2 linked regions of the Ketobacter alkanivorans genome follow. The main gene of each other region encodes a partner of the protein of the gene in region 2 in a complex. Links are inferred from orthologs where the notes say so. Each region holds a gene or a part of one and is shown on either strand. Other genes may lie near its edges. The genes, in order: tig and rpsG.

Evidence for each region.
Region 1: the proteins of rpsG (region 2) and tig are in contact, whole or in part, in a crystal structure (PDB 3GTY), measured with the Thermotoga maritima proteins. The link is inferred for Ketobacter alkanivorans from one-to-one orthologs. Residues at the interface, in WP_004081843.1 of Thermotoga maritima: Lys34, Lys52, Lys55, Glu59, Arg62, Gln63, Glu66, Asn67, Lys69, Val71, Arg95, Ala109, Lys110, Lys111, Gly112, Arg113, Pro114, Glu117, Glu121, Ile124, Ala125, Tyr127, Asn128, Asn129, Thr130, Gly131, Lys135, Asp139, Arg142, Met143; in WP_004081061.1 of Thermotoga maritima: Glu122, Val124, Val129, Leu130, Tyr133, Glu188, Gly259, Ile262, Tyr263, Glu266, Ser270, Glu273, Gln274, Glu277, Arg308, Gln311, Ile312, Ser315, Tyr316, Glu325, Arg329, Arg336, Leu363, Phe366, Trp367, Arg373, Leu377, Arg381, Leu384, Glu387.

Annotation. Positions count from the first base shown.
Region 1 is NZ_CP022684.1:329,824-342,669, forward strand. Bases 1-2,951 are described here. They hold tig (trigger factor), read right to left. Parts: upstream 2,159-2,951; coding sequence 842-2,158; downstream 1-841. Other genes in these bases: clpP (ATP-dependent Clp endopeptidase proteolytic subunit ClpP), read right to left, coding at 9-638; folD (bifunctional methylenetetrahydrofolate dehydrogenase/methenyltetrahydrofolate cyclohydrolase FolD), read left to right, coding at 2,821-2,951. Outside these bases: more of folD, read left to right, coding at 2,952-3,675; Kalk_RS01505 (peptidylprolyl isomerase), read left to right, coding at 3,728-4,237; Kalk_RS01510 (UDP-2,3-diacylglucosamine diphosphatase), read left to right, coding at 4,252-4,980; miaE (tRNA-(ms[2]io[6]A)-hydroxylase), read right to left, coding at 5,006-5,632; Kalk_RS01520 (lysophospholipid acyltransferase family protein), read left to right, coding at 5,746-6,651; acnB (bifunctional aconitate hydratase 2/2-methylisocitrate dehydratase), read left to right, coding at 6,882-9,485; Kalk_RS01530 (GFA family protein), read right to left, coding at 9,583-9,987; Kalk_RS01535 (outer membrane beta-barrel protein), read right to left, coding at 10,030-10,644; Kalk_RS01540 (hypothetical protein), read right to left, coding at 10,641-11,558; Kalk_RS01545 (SDR family oxidoreductase), read right to left, coding at 11,561-12,301; Kalk_RS01550 (FAD-binding oxidoreductase), read right to left, coding at 12,304-12,846. UniProt on the Bacillus subtilis protein: Involved in protein export. Acts as a chaperone by maintaining the newly synthesized protein in an open conformation. Functions as a peptidyl-prolyl cis-trans isomerase.
Region 2 is NZ_CP022684.1:1,479,007-1,483,519, reverse strand. The notes cover bases 1-2,765. They hold rpsG (30S ribosomal protein S7), read left to right. Parts: upstream 1-1,030; coding sequence 1,031-1,501; downstream 1,502-2,765. Other genes in these bases: fusA (elongation factor G), read left to right, coding at 1,546-2,765; rpsL (30S ribosomal protein S12), read left to right, coding at 552-926; rpoC (DNA-directed RNA polymerase subunit beta'), read left to right, coding at 1-374. Also shown: more of fusA, read left to right, coding at 2,766-3,639; tuf (elongation factor Tu), read left to right, coding at 3,674-4,513.

The sequences.
Region 1 (12,846 bases), 1.2 Mb from region 2 along the record:
ATTTAAAACTAACGCTTCTCAAGCACCTGGTCAACCAATCCATATTCTTTTGCATCATAAGCGCTCATGAAATTATCACGATCTGTATCTTGCTCGATCTTTTCAATCTTCTGCCCGGTATGGCCTGCGAGTATCTCATTCAGACGTCGCTTCATCTGGATGATTTCACGGGCGTGAATTTCGATGTCTGAGGCCTGGCCTTGGAATCCACCTAGCGGCTGATGAATCATCACCCTGGAGTTCGGTAGACAATAACGCTTGCCTGCGGCACCCGCCGTGAGCAGCAGTGACCCCATGGAACACGCCTGACCTATACACATTGTAGACACATCGGGTTTGATGAACTGCATGGTGTCGTAAATGGCCATCCCTGCAGTCACCGAGCCACCGGGTGAGTTGATATAGAAATGGATGTCTTTGTCGGGGTTTTCAGATTCCATAAACAGAAGCTGAGCAACAATCAGGTTCGCCATGTGGTCTTCGACTTGACCCACCATGAAAATAACGCGTTCTTTCAATAAGCGGGAATAGATATCGAAGGATCGTTCCCCCCTGGCTGTCTGCTCTATAACCATTGGCACCAGGCCAGTATTAAGGATTGGGTTGCGATCCAACAGCTCTTCGTATCGGTGGGACATGTCGTAATCCTTACAATTGCGAGTAATGTTATGGTCTTATGGCAAATGATACATCTTCAAAATGCTAGATGGGGCCTTTGTAAGGTATTTCAATACCTTGGCTCACTTTTATTAACTATAGCGCCTATACCACCAGTATCACATGCTTTGAGCAAAAAAAAACGCGACCAATATGGCCGCGTTCTTTTGGAGCAGTCTAAAGCTTATTCAGCTTCATCCTGAGGCTGCTTTACGGCCTCTTCGTAGCTCATTTTTTGATCAGCAACAGTGGCTTGCTCTAGAATTACATCAACCACTTGATCTTCCAGCACCATCGCTTCTACTTGCTGGAGCATTTGCTCATTTTCGTAGTAATAAGCAACTACTTGCTCAGGATTCTCGTATGGCTGAGCCATCTCCTCGATAGTGCTGCGCACACGAGTGGCATCTGCCTTGATTTCCTTATCCTTGATCAGCTCACCCAGTACCAATGCCAACTTAACAGCACGGTTAGCCTGACCTTCGAATAGCTCTGCCGGTAGCATGCTCATATCGAAGTTCTGCCCGCCGCCGAATTGTTGCAGCATTTGCTGACGCTGACGGTTGATTTCAGAATCAAGCAGCGCCTTGGGCACATCGAGTTCGTTATGCTCAAGAACACCGTCCATCACTGCTTTCTTAACACGGTTTTTAACCGCATTTTTGAGCTCGCGCTCCATGTTCTTACGGATTTCTACGCGGAACTCGTCCAGGTTGGAATCGTCTTTCTGCGTGAAGTTTTTGATGAATTCTTCATTCACTTCAGGCAGTGAGCGCGCAGAAACGCTGTTCACGGTGATTTTAAACTGGACTGGCTGACCTTTCAGTTCTTCGGAGTGATAATCCTCGGGGAAAGTAACGTCGATTACTTTCTCGTCACCTTTTGACATGCCGACGATACCATCTTCAAAGCCTGGAATCATGCTGCCGGAACCCAATACCAGGTCCTGGCCTTCTGCTGTGCCGCCGTCAAAGGCTACGCCTTCTTTGGTGCCTTCAAAGTTGATGTTAACCTGATCTCCATCGGCAGCAGCACGCTCGACTTCAGCAAAGCTGGCACGTTGTTCACGCAGGCGCTCGATCATGGCATCGATATCGGATTCTTCGATTTCGGCAATCGGGCGTACTACAGAGATCTTATCCAGACCTTGAACCTGCACTTCGGGGTACACTTCAAATGTCGCCACAAACTCCAGGTCATGGCCTGGCTCATCTTTGGTGCGCTCAATAGAAGGGTAACCTGCAGGATTCAGTGATTCTTTAGTGACGGCGTCATAAAAGGAGTTGCTGACAACTTCACCAATGACTTCTTCGCGAATGGATTTGCCAAAGCGACGACGCACCTCTTTAAGAGGTACTTTGCCCGGACGGAAACCATCGATTCGAACACGCTGAGCGGCGTCCTTTAATTTCTCGTCAACGGCAGTGTCGATTTTATCAGCTGGAACTCCAACGGTCAGTCGACGCTCAAGTCCAGAGGTGGTTTCCACAGAAACTTGCATAGTAACCTCACCTTTCGGTTGTGTGCTCTGAAAACAAGAAACCGGCAATATCCGCAGGACATTACCGGTCTCGATTTTTACCCCCAACCGATGCCGATCAAATCAGCATCCGGGAAAATGGGGTGGACGATGGGGCTCGAACCCACGACCACCGGAATCACAATCCGGGGCTCTACCAACTGAGCTACGCCCACCAGCAAACTTTCAATCAAACCCGAGTACTCTACCCGTTTTGACACTTCAGATGAAGAGGCTGGCGCGCCCGGCAGGACTCGAACCTGCAACCCTCGGCTTAGAAGGCCGATGCTCTATCCGGTTGAGCTACGAGCGCATTAACTCGAGTACACTGCTAATCATCTGAATTAACTAAACTTTATGGTCGGGGCAGAGGGATTCGAACCCCCGACATCCTGCTCCCAAAGCAGGCGCGCTACCAGACTGCGCTATGCCCCGTTTCTACACCTCAACGGTGAAGAGGGCCGCATGATATACATCCCAAATGCACACGTCAAACACTTTCATAAAATTCAATGAGATCAATCCCTTGATGGCAGATCTTTACCCCATGACATCTATAATGAGACAATACCGGCCCTGAATTACCGCGGCCCACCGGCCCGCTGATTATTGACCTTTACTTGCCTGGAAACTGACTTCGAACTATGACTGCGAACATCATTGACGGTACTGCCATTGCTGCCAATCTGAAAGCTGATATTAAAAGTGCCGTTGCATCGCGCATTAGCGAAGGAAAACGCGCACCTGGGCTGGCGGTGATCTTGGTGGGTGCTGATCCAGCCTCTAACGTTTATGTAAGTAAAAAACGCCAGTCTTGTGAGGAAGTGGGTTTTGTCTCCAAATCTTATGATCTACCGGCAGACACTACCCAAACAGCCCTAAACGAGCTTGTTGAAGAGCTAAATAGCGATCCTGAAATCGACGGCATACTGGTCCAGCTGCCCTTGCCGCCACACCTCGATGACAAAACCATCATCAATGCGATTCGCCCGGATAAAGATGTTGACGGCTTTCACCCATACAATATGGGTCGCTTGGCACAACGCATTCCCCTGCTCCGACCCTGTACCCCCAAAGGGATTATGAAGCTGATCGAATCTACCGGTGTTTCATTGTACGGCTTGGATGCGGTTATAGTTGGTGCGTCCAATATTGTGGGCCGCCCCATGGGTCTGGAGCTTTTGCTTGCAGGTTGCACTGTTACCACATGCCACAGGTTCACCAAAGACCTGAAAGCACATGTTGGCCGCGCCGATTTGTTGGTGGTTGCAGTCGGGAAATCTGAATTCCTACCGGGCGACTGGGTAAAACCCGGTGCAATCGTAATTGATGTTGGCATTAATCGTTGCGCTGATGGCAAGCTAAGGGGTGATATTGAATTTGGAAAAGCAGCTGAGCGGGCCGCCTGGATAACCCCAGTACCTGGCGGTGTTGGGCCAATGACCGTTGCTACTCTGCTGGAAAACACGCTGATTGCTGCACGCGATCTACACCCATAAGTTATACGACAATCTAAGTTAAACCCAAACACTCAACCGACGGGAAAGTAAAATGGATGCAATTCTAGTTATTCTTCACACCAGCATGGGCGACATCAAACTTGAGCTGAACAAAGAAAAGGCTCCTGTTACCGTGGAGAACTTCGTAAATTACGTCAATGATGGCCACTACAACGATACAGTGTTTCATCGTGTTATTAATGGTTTCATGGTTCAAGGTGGTGGCTTTGATAAAGACATGCAGCAAAAGCCCACCAATGCCCCCATTAAAAATGAAGCCAACAATGGCCTTAAAAATGAAGTGGGCACAGTGGCCATGGCGCGCACCCAGGATCCCCACTCCGCTTCGGCGCAGTTCTTTATTAACGTAAAAGATAACGACTTCTTGAACTTCTCTGGTGAAAACATGCAGGGCTGGGGATACGCGGTATTCGGTAAAGTCGTGGACGGTATGGATGTAGTTGATCAAATCAAAGCGGTAAAAACTGGCCGCCACGGTTTCCATCAAGACGTGCCAATGGAGCCCGTATTCATTGAAACGGCCGAGGTTGTTACCAAGTAACCATGCAGACACCTATGCAGACCTTGCTTGTATCAGACCTGCATTTGGAAGATAACCGCCCGGACATCACCCGGGCGTTTTTTCATCTTCTGGATCAATTTGAGGGAAAGGTCGCTCGCCTTTTTATTCTCGGTGACTTCTTTGAAATATGGCTTGGCGATGACGTGCTCACTAAAACCGCGCAACAGGTTGCCCAACGGTTACAGAGTTTCTCTGCGTCCGGCACTGAAGTGTTTATCATGCATGGCAACAGGGACTTTCTGATTGGAAGTCACTACGCTGCCAGCTGCGGCGCGAGCCTATTAGCAGACCCTGCGACACTGAACATCGCTGGCCGCCCTTGCCTTCTCATGCATGGTGATACGCTGTGCATTGATGATACAGAGTACATGAACTTCAGGAAAATGGTCCGCAACCCCGCTTGGCAGGCCGCTTTTCTAGGAAAAACTGTTGCCGAACGCATTGCATTCGGCAGGCAGGCACGAAGCCAAAGCCAGCAAGACACTAAAAACAAAAGCTATGAAATCCTGGATGTGAATCAGGATGAAGTGGTTCGGATTTGCTCCGAAAGCAATGTGCCGCTACTCATTCACGGCCACACCCACCGACCCGCCCGACATAAAGTTGAAACGGATAATGGATCTTGCGAACGCATCGTGCTTGGCGATTGGCATGAAAAAGGCTGGTATATTTTGGCAGGTGAGCACAGCCTTGAATTGATTGACTTTGAATTCCCACAATAGAGGTCTGCAATCGGTTGCCGTCAGATCATGAGCCGATTGCAGGCACGCCACTATGAAAACGGAATTCAGTGTCATCCGACTCGATCAGGTCTTTTTCGATATCTCTGAACTCGTGGACTCTCTGGTCGATCGACTCATGCGCGTATTCTTTTGCCAAATTCAAGTAGTCTTCAAAGTGGCGGCTTTCTGATTTGAGCAGGAACTGATAATACTTGCCGATATCCTGAGTGTCAGGGTTCTCGATCAGATAGGGTGCCAACGCCTCAAAGCGCTCACAGGAGCGGGCCTCTATAAAGGCACCGATGATCAAAGTATCCACTAGCTTTTCAGGTTCGGTATGACGAATGTGTTTACGCAGCCCCATGGCATAGCGGGCGGGCGTCATGTGATCGTATTGAACACCATGCTTTGTCATCAGTTCTAACACTTGCTCAAAATGAAGCAGCTCTTCTCGGGCCAGTTGAGACAATTTAGTAAGCAAATTGCTACGATCAACGTATCTAAACAGCAGATTGAGGGCTGTGGACGCGGCTTTTTTCTCACAATGAGCATGATCAATCAAAAGTGTTGGCAAGTTCTCCAGAGCAACTTCAATCCAGCGTTTGGGGGTTGCGCACCCCAGAAATGTGCGGACTTCACTCATCTCAGCCATTTTACCGTACCTGATTTCATTATTGAGCGCAGGATTATACGGATACCATAGAGCGAAATCGATTTTTATCCTATTCTATGACCCTTCGAATTCTAGTGGGGTTAATCACCACGGTGAGCAAGCAAGTAGAAGACCAAGACATTAAAGGGTCTGTATTAGTATTTTTTGTGAAGTTGATCGGTTGGTTGCCCTTACCTGTCGCCGGGAGCTTAGGACACATCCTGGGCCATTTGGTGTGGATGTTTGCCGCCACACCAAAGAAAGTCACCTTAAAGAATTTGGAACTATGCTATCCAGACCTTAGCGAGCATGAACGCAGAAAACTGGGCAAGGCCTCCATGCTCGAAACCATCCGTACCGCGTTTGAAGTTGCTACTGCGTGGAACCAACCACCCGAAAAACTGCTCAAACTGATTACCCATGCCTGCGGTGAAGAGCTGTTGAATGAAGCGCTTGAGCAAAAGAAGGGCATTGTGTTCATAGTGCCCCATTTCGGCAACTGGGAGCTGGCAAATTATTACATGGCCAGCAAATGTCGCCTGTTGGCCATGTACAAACCCGCAGAGTCCGCCGCCCTGGATAAAATGATCTATAAGGCGCGCTCGCAGAACACGCAAATGGTTGCTGCCGACCGGCGTGGTGTAGTGGCCCTGTATCGGGCGCTCCCCTCCGGTATGGCCACAGGTGTGTTGCCAGACCAGGAGCCCACGGTTAAAAGTGGTGTGTGGGTGCCCTTTTTCGGCGTCACAGCACTGACCCCCAGGCTGGTTAGCAAAATCACTAACGACACCAATTCAATCGCCATTGGCTTCGGTTGTCAGCGTAACCCTGACGGCAAATCCTTCCATGTTTTCTACGAGCCAGTGGATGCTGATTTCTACAGTGATGACATTATGGTGTCCGCCGCCGCCATGAATCGTTGCGTAGAAAGAATAATCAATCGCGACCCCAAGCAGTATCAATGGGAATACAAACGCTTCAAACGACGCCCAAACAGAGAGCCAGGTTTCTACAAGTGACTATCCGGTCATATGCTATTTTGGCTTCATCTGCCTTTATATCAATAGGTTATGTGTAAAACCTCAAGTGAAGACGAAAGTATAGGCTGCTGTAAACTGATTTGAAGTTTGATATAATGCGCGCGCAAAATTTTCGGTATCGAAGGCCCACCTATTATCCATGTGGGTTTACGCTGGCTGGCAATATCCAGCCCAACGCAATCGAAGTCACACTGTAGAGAGGTCATACCGTGCTCGAAGCTTATCGTAATCATGTTGAAGAACGCGCCGCCCAAGGCATCCCACCGAAGCCATTGGACGAGAAGCAAACCGCCGAACTGGTGGAATTGCTAAAAAACCCACCTGCCGGAGAAGAAGATTTTCTAGTAGAGCTTTTGACCTATCGTGTTCCTGCTGGTGTTGACCAAGCAGCCTACGTTAAAGCCGGTTTCCTGACAGCAGTCGCCAAAGGTGAGGCTACCTCCCCTCTAATAGACAAAAAGAAAGCAACTGAGTTGCTGGGTACGATGCTGGGCGGTTATAACGTTGAACCGCTGATTAGCCTGCTGGATGACGCCGAAGTGGGCGATATTGCGGTTGCTGCGCTCTCCAAAACACTGCTGGTGTTTGATACGTTCCACGATGTTGTAGAGAAGTCCAAAGCCAGCGCCAATGCCAAGAAAGTATTAGAATCCTGGGCGAATGGCGAGTGGTTCACCAGCAAACCTGAACTGCCCGAAAAGCTCACTATTACTGTATTCAAAGTGACTGGCGAAACCAATACTGATGACCTCTCACCTGCTCAGGACGCTTGGTCTCGCCCTGACATTCCACTGCATGCTAACGCCATGCTGAAGAACGAGCGCGACGGCATCACCCCTGAAAAGCCCGGTGAAATCGGCCCAATCAGTCAAATTGAAGCACTGAAAGCCAAAGGCCACACGGTTGCCTACGTCGGTGACGTTGTGGGTACGGGATCTTCCCGCAAGTCTGCAACCAACTCTGTATTGTGGTTCACCGGTGACGACATCCCGTTTGTTCCAAACAAGCGTCAAGGCGGTATTTGTATCGGTAGCAAAATTGCACCTATCTTCTTCAACACCATGGAAGATGCCGGAGCACTGCCGTTTGAAGCAGACGTCTCCAACCTGAACATGGGTGATGTTGTTGATATCTACACCTATGAAGGCAAGATCAAAAAGCATGGTACTGATGAAGTCATATCTGAGTTTGAACTGAAATCAGACGTACTGTTGGACGAGGTACGTGCTGGCGGCCGTATCAACCTGATCATTGGTCGTGGGCTTACCAACCGTGCTCGCGAAGCGCTGGGCATGGGCGCGACTGACTTGTTCCGCTCTCCGGTTGCCGTAGCCGATTCCAGCAAAGGTTTCACTCTGGCACAGAAAATGGTTGGCAAAGCCTGTGGCGTGGATGGTGTTCGCCCTGGTCAATACTGCGAACCACGCATGACCACTGTTGGATCTCAGGATACCACCGGCCCCATGACTCGAGATGAGCTGAAAGATTTGGCGTGCCTTGGCTTTTCTGCCGATCTCACCATGCAGTCTTTCTGTCACACCGCCGCTTATCCCAAGCCTGTTGACGTTGAAATGCAACACACCCTGCCCGACTTTATTATGAATCGCGGTGGTGTTTCCCTGCGCCCTGGCGACGGCATCATTCACAGCTGGCTCAACCGTATGCTACTGCCTGACACCGTAGGAACCGGTGGTGATTCACACACCCGTTTCCCCATCGGTATTTCGTTCCCTGCTGGTTCTGGTCTGGTAGCGTTCGCAGCGGCCACCGGTGTTATGCCGTTGGATATGCCTGAGTCTGTGCTGGTACGCTTTACCGGTACCCGTCAGCCTGGCATCACCCTGCGCGATCTGGTACATGCGATTCCTTTGTATGCGATCAAAGATGGCCTGCTGACTGTTGAGAAGAAAGGCAAAAAGAACATCTTCTCTGGCCGCGTTCTGGAAATCGAAGGTTTGGAAGATCTGACCGTTGAGCAAGCATTTGAATTGTCGGATGCGTCTGCAGAACGTTCTGCTGCTGGTTGTACCATCACGCTGTCCGAAGACTCCGTTGCAGAGTACCTGAAATCCAACATCACTCTGTTGAAGTGGATGATTTCCAATGGCTACGGCGCAGCCCGCACACTGGAACGTCGTATTCGCGGTATGGAAGAGTGGCTGGCTAACCCAAGCCTGATGCGTGCTGACGCAGATGCTGAGTACAACTCAGTTATCGAAATCAACATGGACGAAATAAAAGAACCTATCCTGTGCTGCCCTAACGATCCAGACGATGCTAAAACCCTGTCTGACGTTGCTGGTGACAAGATTGATGAAGTATTTATCGGTTCGTGCATGACCAACATTGGTCACTTCCGTGCTGCCGGTAAACTATTAGAGAAGATTCCCAGTGGCTCCCTGAGCACTCGTCTATGGTTGGCTCCGCCTACCAAGATGGATGAGCATCAGCTGATGGAAGAAGGTTACTACAATATTTTCGGCCGTGCCGGAGCACGAACCGAAATGCCAGGATGCTCGCTGTGCATGGGTAACCAAGCCCGCGTTGCACCTAACACCACTGTAGTGTCCACCTCTACCCGTAACTTCCCTAACCGCTTGGGGCAGGGTTCAAACGTGTATCTGGGTTCTGCTGAATTGGCGTCTGTTGCTGCAGTGCTGGGCAAGTTGCCTACTGCTGAAGAGTACATGGTTTACGCGAAAGATATCGACAGCATGGCTGCAGATATCTACCGCTACATGAACTTCGACAAAATGCCAGAGTATCAGGAAGTAGCTGATAAAGTGAAAATCCCGATGGCACAAGAAGGTTAAACAGCGGTAAAGCCTTAACCCACAAAAAAGCCTCGCATTGCGAGGCTTTTTTGTGGGTATTAATGAGGCGCTCAAACTGCATATGCCGAATCAAATACTACCCATTGTCTGGAGCACCTTCGGCGTATGTTTTGACACCTTCAGGCATGACTTCCCACGCTGCCTTAGAACCAACAAATATGTGATAACCGATCTCAACGTGAGGGTCGCCGTTGACACAACCCAGCGTAACCCCATGAATCAAACCATTGAACGTACCGCAAAGAGTGGAACCGCACTTACTGCAAAACTGCAGACCAAACGATTGCTGAGATGAATAGCTGGTAAGCAAGTCAGCCCCTTGAAGCCATTTGAATTCATTATGGTCTACCAGGGCATAAGCCGACGCTTGAGAGCTAAATGTTTTGCGACAACGGGAGCAGTGACATGATCTGGCATCCTTTAGAGCGCCACTTATCTCATACTTTATACTTCCACAGAAGCATTCACCGGTTATAGACATAGCTCTCCCAACCCTGATAAATCAATTTCAAGTAGAGACACCTTAAAATTGGTGCAGAATACCCACAGACAACCCATAACTCGTAACATCGAATGGCCGGCTGCTTGATGACAAGAAATCTTTACGAGATTTATATAAAAATTCCGCCAGCAAAGAAAAATCTGATCTTAATCTAAACTCGCCACCCAACCCGGCATAGAAACCATAACCACGGTCGTCGGCTGAGTCCGTCCCTGATGGCTTTAAATCATAGAAGCCCTCTTCGATTTCAACCTCCATGGAATATGCTAATCCGCCACCTCTAACGTAAGCCGATATATGAGGCTGAATATCGAACCGATATGCACCACCGAACAGCAAATCCAGGCTGTTTATCGTTAACTGGTAAGATCCAGTGTTGTCTTCAACCACATCTGTTTGGGAATCATTGATGCCAGTCAAGGCAACCTCCAGAGACAGGTTGTTTTCCAGTTGCAAGCGCAACCCAGCTTCAAGAGTCAAAGATCCATCAAAGTCGGCCGATGATACATCGACCCAATCAAAGCCAAGCTTTCCAAACCCACTAACAACTTGACCTTCTGATGATTCGGCTAGCGCAGTACCGCTCCAGCATGCCATCAATAAAGCGGCACAATATAGTTTGAACATCTGATTCATGGTTCATACCGCACTGTAACTGTATCACTTGCACTACCGATGGCGTATCCGCCGCTGATATCGGCCCCTAGATCATTACTGATCTCCCGGAATACCGTCAGCGAAATCGTACAATAATCCAGGTTATAAGAACCAAGATCTATATCATCTGCGCTAACCAACCCAAATGTGTAGGCCTCCAATACAGAACTCACGATCATAACGCTGATTTGTTGGAAGAAATCGCTGATAGCATTAACGACAGTGGTGGAAGGAATAAGCGAACCTACGCTGATATCGTGTGATCCGGTATCCGTAGAATTAATGATTGTTGATGTAGCCCACTGCACACTTTGATCACCCGAAAAGCAGGTCTGAACACTGGTCAACCTAATCTGGTCGCCGTTGGTTTCAGTGTTCCAGTTGAGCGCTATTGTCTGCCCGCGGCTCGTGTACGTGTCTGTAGGCAATGGACTGGTGAGCATTATTTCAGACGGGAAGTTTACGTCGAAAGCGTAGCCTACTAACTCACCTGGGCCGGGATCTACAAGCAATTCATCAACGGGATACCAGCGATCTTCACGGGCCGCCACCGGATCATGCTCAACAGCAAACTCAACGCCCTGCCCGGAATCATCCACTTGGATGTTCGCAATATAATCACCACCCAGGTTTTCGATGGAACGTAGAATAGAGGAATGCAAACCGCTGTCGCTGGATGCCACCACGATATCGCCACCCACCAACGCCTGCTTTCTTCCATCCTTATACAAGGATGCTGCTACCTGAGCCTCCATTGCGCCAAAAGGTAGGTTCGCCTGGATAGTAGCGGACACACCTTGTTGAGATACAGGATTTCGCAGGGAATCATTGCTTCCGGTGTAACAGGAAGCGCAAAGCAGCGAGACGAACACAACAAAACAACTACGCAACATGTCTAAAGGCTCAATCGTTTAAAGATCATTTCGGGGATATGTTTGATAATGTTCATTATCCCCCACCAAAACCACGGCAAGTACACAACATTACGCCGTTTATCAACCGCAGATACTATACCATTGGCCACTTGGTCTGCTGATGCCCACAGAGGCCCGCCTTTATCGAATTCTGCCGTCATAGGGGTATCTACAAAACCCGGTTTAATCGTTGTGACATGAACACCGGATTTGAACAATCTATTCCGCAAACCCTGCAGGTAAATGCTGACCAAGCCTTTGGCTGCACCGTATACGTAATTAGATTGTCTTCCCCGATCACCGGCCACAGAGGAAATCACCGCGATATCACCCTTACCTGCTTTCTCAAATTCATTCGCTGCAATGGTACACAGAGAAATAACGCTCATACCGTTAGTGTTAATTTCTAATTGTGTGGTGCCAAAGGACGCCTCACACGCCTTCTGATCCGGTAACGTGCCATGCGCGATGAAGATACCATCAATGCGCCCCATTTGCTCCGCTGCTGCATTCCAGCAGGCTTCATGTGCTTCGAACTGATTTACATCCATCACGTGCGTATATACATCGCTGGCACCTCGTACGCTGTAGTCGTCACGCAGTGTGGCCAGCTTTTTCTCGTCACGCCCTACCAGAAACAATTTATATCCACGAACCGACCAGATTCGACAAACTGATTCTGAAATAGCGGAGGTGGCTCCAATAATGATCCAATTCTTCATGATTATGCTTCCATTACTCGCTTCCAGAAACTGGAAGTAATATTCGGGTCTTTGAATTTTGCCAGCTGATTCGCACCGGGATAAAACAATCGGAAATGCTCCGCCTTCATGTTGGCGTCTTTTGCCGGGTACAAAGCCCCACCCGCCTGCACCACGACTTCGTCCAGCTGATCAAATAATTGCATTGTCTTATTGCCGCGATATGGAAAGTCCAACGCGAGGGTCGTGCCGGGCCGTGGAAACGATATCAGACCAGGGGAGGCAACCTCGCCAAACACTTTCAATACAGCCAAAAACGAGCCGTAATTCGCACGGCCAATTCTATGAAGCAGTTCGGTTATTGCTAAGTGGCTGTGCTCCATAGGAATCACACATTGATATTGTAGAAAACCTTTAGGGCCATACATTCGGTTCCAGTCATGGATATGATCCAAGGGATAGAAAAACGGATCGTAATGTGTGGTTTGATAACGCACCGGTTCTATCTGTCGATTGTAATAAAGCCAGTTAAATGCTTTAAGGGAGGCACTGTTTACCAATGAAAC
Region 2 (4,513 bases):
AGGCGGAGTTGGCCCGGGTGCTGGATGAAAATGAAGTGCTGGATAAAGAAAGTAAGTTCGGTGCCAAGTACGATAGAGAATTGCTGGGTATCACCAAGGCGTCTCTGTCGACGGAATCGTTCATTTCAGCAGCCTCTTTCCAGGAGACAACTCGTGTCTTGACCGAAGCCGCAGTGACCGGAAAGATCGACGATCTGCGCGGTCTGAAGGAAAACGTTGTGGTGGGTCGTCTGATACCGGCCGGTACCGGTTTTGCGTACCACGCCGAGCGACGTCGTCAGCGCGAGCAAGCTGATGTGTTGCAAGTGCCTGAATTCACAGCAGATGATGCTGAACAGGCGCTGAGCGAAGCATTAAACTCGCCGGAGGAGTAGTCAAATCAGGGTGCTGGTACTGTAAGGAAAAGTCCCTTGCAGTACCAGTTACTTGACTTGTAGGCAAAGCGCTCTTAGAATCTCGCATCCCTGAAAAAGGGTTGACGGGATTTTTTGCTTTAAAAGAATGAGGTGGCTCTATGAGAAACCTCGAAAAATCATTGGAGAAACAGCTACATGGCAACCATTAACCAATTGGTGCGTAAGCCACGTCAGCGTAAGGTAGCAAAAAGCGACGTTCCCGCGTTGCAAGCCTGCCCTCAACGTCGTGGTGTATGTACTCGCGTTTACACAACCACCCCTAAGAAGCCTAACTCGGCTTTGCGTAAGGTGGCTCGTGTGCGTTTGACCAACGGTTACGAAGTAACTTCGTATATCGGTGGTGAAGGTCACAACCTGCAAGAACACAGCGTAATCCTAATTCGCGGCGGTCGTGTAAAAGACCTGCCTGGTGTGCGTTACCACACTGTTCGCGGTACCCTGGATACAGCTGGTGTTTCGGATCGTAAACAGGGTCGTTCCAAATACGGAGCCAAGCGACCTAAAGCTTAATAGCAGCCGAGTGTTCATTCGGCTGTCACTTAACCCGCCTAACCTAGTGGCGGGAGTAAGGCCAAGCCAATGTCTTGGAATAACCTGAAATAGGAAAAGAAATCATGCCAAGAAGACGAGTCGTCGCAAAACGCGAAATTCTTCCTGATCCTAAGTTCCAAAGCCAGATCCTGGCTAAGTTCATTAACCATGTGATGGAAAGCGGTAAGAAATCTGTAGCAGAGCGCATCGTGTATGGTGCTCTGGCCAAGGTTGCCGAAAAGACCAATCAAGATCCCGTTGAGGCGTTCGAAAAAGCGTTAGACGCTTTGCGTCCCATGGTTGAGGTTAAATCCCGCCGAGTAGGCGGTGCTACTTACCAGGTGCCTGTTGAAGTGCGCCCGAATCGTCGTACTGCGCTGGCTATGCGCTGGATGGTAGATGCAGCTCGTAAGCGTGGTGAAAAGTCCATGCCGCTGCGTCTCGCTGGCGAAATCCTCGACGCAATTGAAGGTAAGGGTTCAGCTGTTAAGAAGCGTGAAGACGTTCACCGTATGGCGGAAGCCAACAAAGCGTTCTCTCACTATCGTTTCTAAGATACGTAACCCTTTTATAAACTGGATAATCTGAGGATAAGACAGTGGCACGTCAAACCCCTATCTCTCGATACCGTAATATCGGTATCTGTGCTCACGTAGATGCTGGTAAAACCACCACTACTGAGCGCGTACTGTTCTACACAGGTGTTTCTCACAAAATTGGTGAGGTACATGACGGCGCGGCGACCATGGACTGGATGGAGCAAGAGCAGGAGCGTGGTATAACCATCACGTCTGCAGCGACCACCTGTTTTTGGGAAGGTATGGATCGTCAGTTCGATAAATACCGCATCAATATCATTGATACCCCTGGGCACGTTGACTTCACTATTGAAGTAGAGCGATCTCTGCGCGTTCTGGACGGCGCAGTTGTTGTATTCTGTGGTTCATCAGGTGTGCAGCCGCAGTCTGAAACGGTATGGCGTCAGGCTGATCGCTATGGTGTTCCCCGCATAGTGTTTGTTAATAAAATGGATCGCGCCGGTGCTGACTTCCTTAAAGTTGTTAAGCAAATCAAGACTCGCTTGAATGCGCGTCCAGTGCCGATTCATATGAATATCGGCGCGGAAGACGAATTCAAAGGTATTGTCGACCTGCTTCGCATGAAGGCAATCTACTGGAACGAAAGCGATCAAGGCATGACGTATGATCTGGCTGATATACCAGCTGATCTGGTCGATACGTGTAATGATCTGCGTGAGCAAATGGTTGAGTCTGCCGCTGAAGCTTCCGAAGAGCTGATGGAAAAATACCTGGAAGAAGGTGACCTGAGCTTGGAAGATATCAAGCTTGGCTTGCGTACCCAGGTGTTGAACAACGAAATCGTTCTTGCTCTGTGTGGTTCAGCCTTTAAAAACAAAGGCGTGCAGGCCATGCTGGATGCGGTGATTGAGTTCCTGCCTGCTCCTAACGAAGTGCCTAACATCAAAGGTATTACTGATAAGGGTGAAGAGGAAGACCGTCCGTCTTCGGATGAGGCTCCTTTCTCGGCGCTGGCATTTAAAATTGCCACTGATCCGTTTGTTGGTAACTTGACGTTCTTCCGCGTTTATTCCGGTGTTTTGAACTCCGGTGACTCAGTGATGAACTCTGTTAAAGAGCGAAAAGAGCGTGTTGGTCGTATCTTGCAGATGCATGCCAACTCTCGTGAAGAGCTCAAAGAAGTGCGCGCAGGCGACATAGCTGCTGCTGTTGGTCTTAAAGATATTACTACTGGTGATACTCTGTGTGACCTCAAGAGCGTGATCGTGCTTGAGCGAATGGAGTTCCCGGATCCGGTAATCTCTGTTGCTGTAGAGCCGAAGTCTAAAGCTGATCAGGAAAAAATGGGGTTGGCGCTTGGTCGTTTGGCACAGGAAGATCCTTCTTTCCGGGTTAAAACTGACGAAGAAAGCGGTCAGACTATTATTTCCGGCATGGGTGAGCTGCACCTTGATATTATCGTTGACCGTATGCGTCGCGAATTCAAGGTGGAAGCGAATATCGGTAAGCCTCAGGTGGCCTATCGTGAAACCATCCGTAAAGCGGTGGACATCGAAGGTAAGTATGTCAAGCAGTCTGGTGGTCGTGGTCAGTATGGTCACGTAAAAGTGAAGATTGAGCCTATTCCAGATATGGAAGAGGACTTCATTTTCGAGGAAACCATTCATGGCGGTAGCGTACCCAAAGAATACTTTGCTGCTATCGAGAAAGGCTGTCGTCAACAGTTGGAGTCAGGTGTAATTGCTGGCTATCCGATGTTGGGCGTAAAGGTCAATCTATACGATGGTTCTTATCATGAAGTTGACTCGAACGAAAATGCTTTCCGCATGGCTGGCGCTATGGCTGTCAAGAAAGGTTGTATGGAAGCAAGCCCCGTTCTTCTTGAGCCGATCATGAAGGTGGAAGTTGTCACCCCAGAAGATTACATGGGTGATGTAATGGGTGACTTGAACCGTCGTCGCGGTATCCTGCAAGGCATGGATGAAGCAAATGGCGTTCGACTGGTTAATGCTGAAGTGCCTCTGTCCGAGATGTTTGGTTATGCAACTGATTTGCGTGGTATGTCTCAAGGTCGTGCGACCTTTACCATGGAATTCGTTAAGTATGCAGAAGCGCCTAACAACATAGCAGAAGCCATCATCAAAAAAGGTTAATTGGTTTTAAGATCATTTATTGAGGTAAATTAAAGTGTCAAAGGAAAAATTTGAACGAAGCAAACCGCACGTAAACGTAGGCACCATTGGTCACGTAGATCATGGTAAAACCACTTTGACGGCTGCCTTGACCCGTGTGTGTTCCGAAATCTGGGGTGGTGCTGCGGTTGCATTTGACGGTATCGATAAAGCGCCAGAAGAAAAAGCGCGTGGTATCACCATCTCTACTTCACACGTAGAGTATGAGTCCCCGACTCGCCACTACGCACACGTAGACTGCCCTGGGCACGCTGACTATGTTAAGAACATGATCACCGGTGCTGCGCAGATGGACGGCGCAATCCTGGTATGTTCCGCTGCTGACGGCCCGATGCCTCAGACTCGTGAGCATATCCTGTTGTCTCGTCAGGTAGGCGTACCTTATATTGTTGTGTTCCTGAACAAAGCCGACATGGTTGACGATGAAGAGCTTCTGGAGCTGGTTGAGATGGAAGTTCGCGAACTTCTGGATCAATACGACTTCCCAGGTGACGACACGCCCATCATCAAAGGTTCTGCTTTGAAAGCGCTGGAAGGTGATACTTCCGACATCGGCATGCCGTCTGTGCAGAAACTGGTTGAAACTCTGGATGAATACATCCCAGAGCCAGTGCGTGCTATTGATCAGCCCTTCCTGATGCCTATCGAAGACGTATTCTCCATCTCCGGTCGTGGTACCGTGGTGACTGGTCGTGTTGAGCGCGGCATCATCAAAGTAGGTGAAGAGATCGAAATCGTTGGTGTTAAAGATACCACCAAGACCACCTGTACTGGTGTAGAGATGTTCCGCAAGCTGCTGGACGAAGGTCGTGCTGGTGAGAATGTTGGTGTTCTG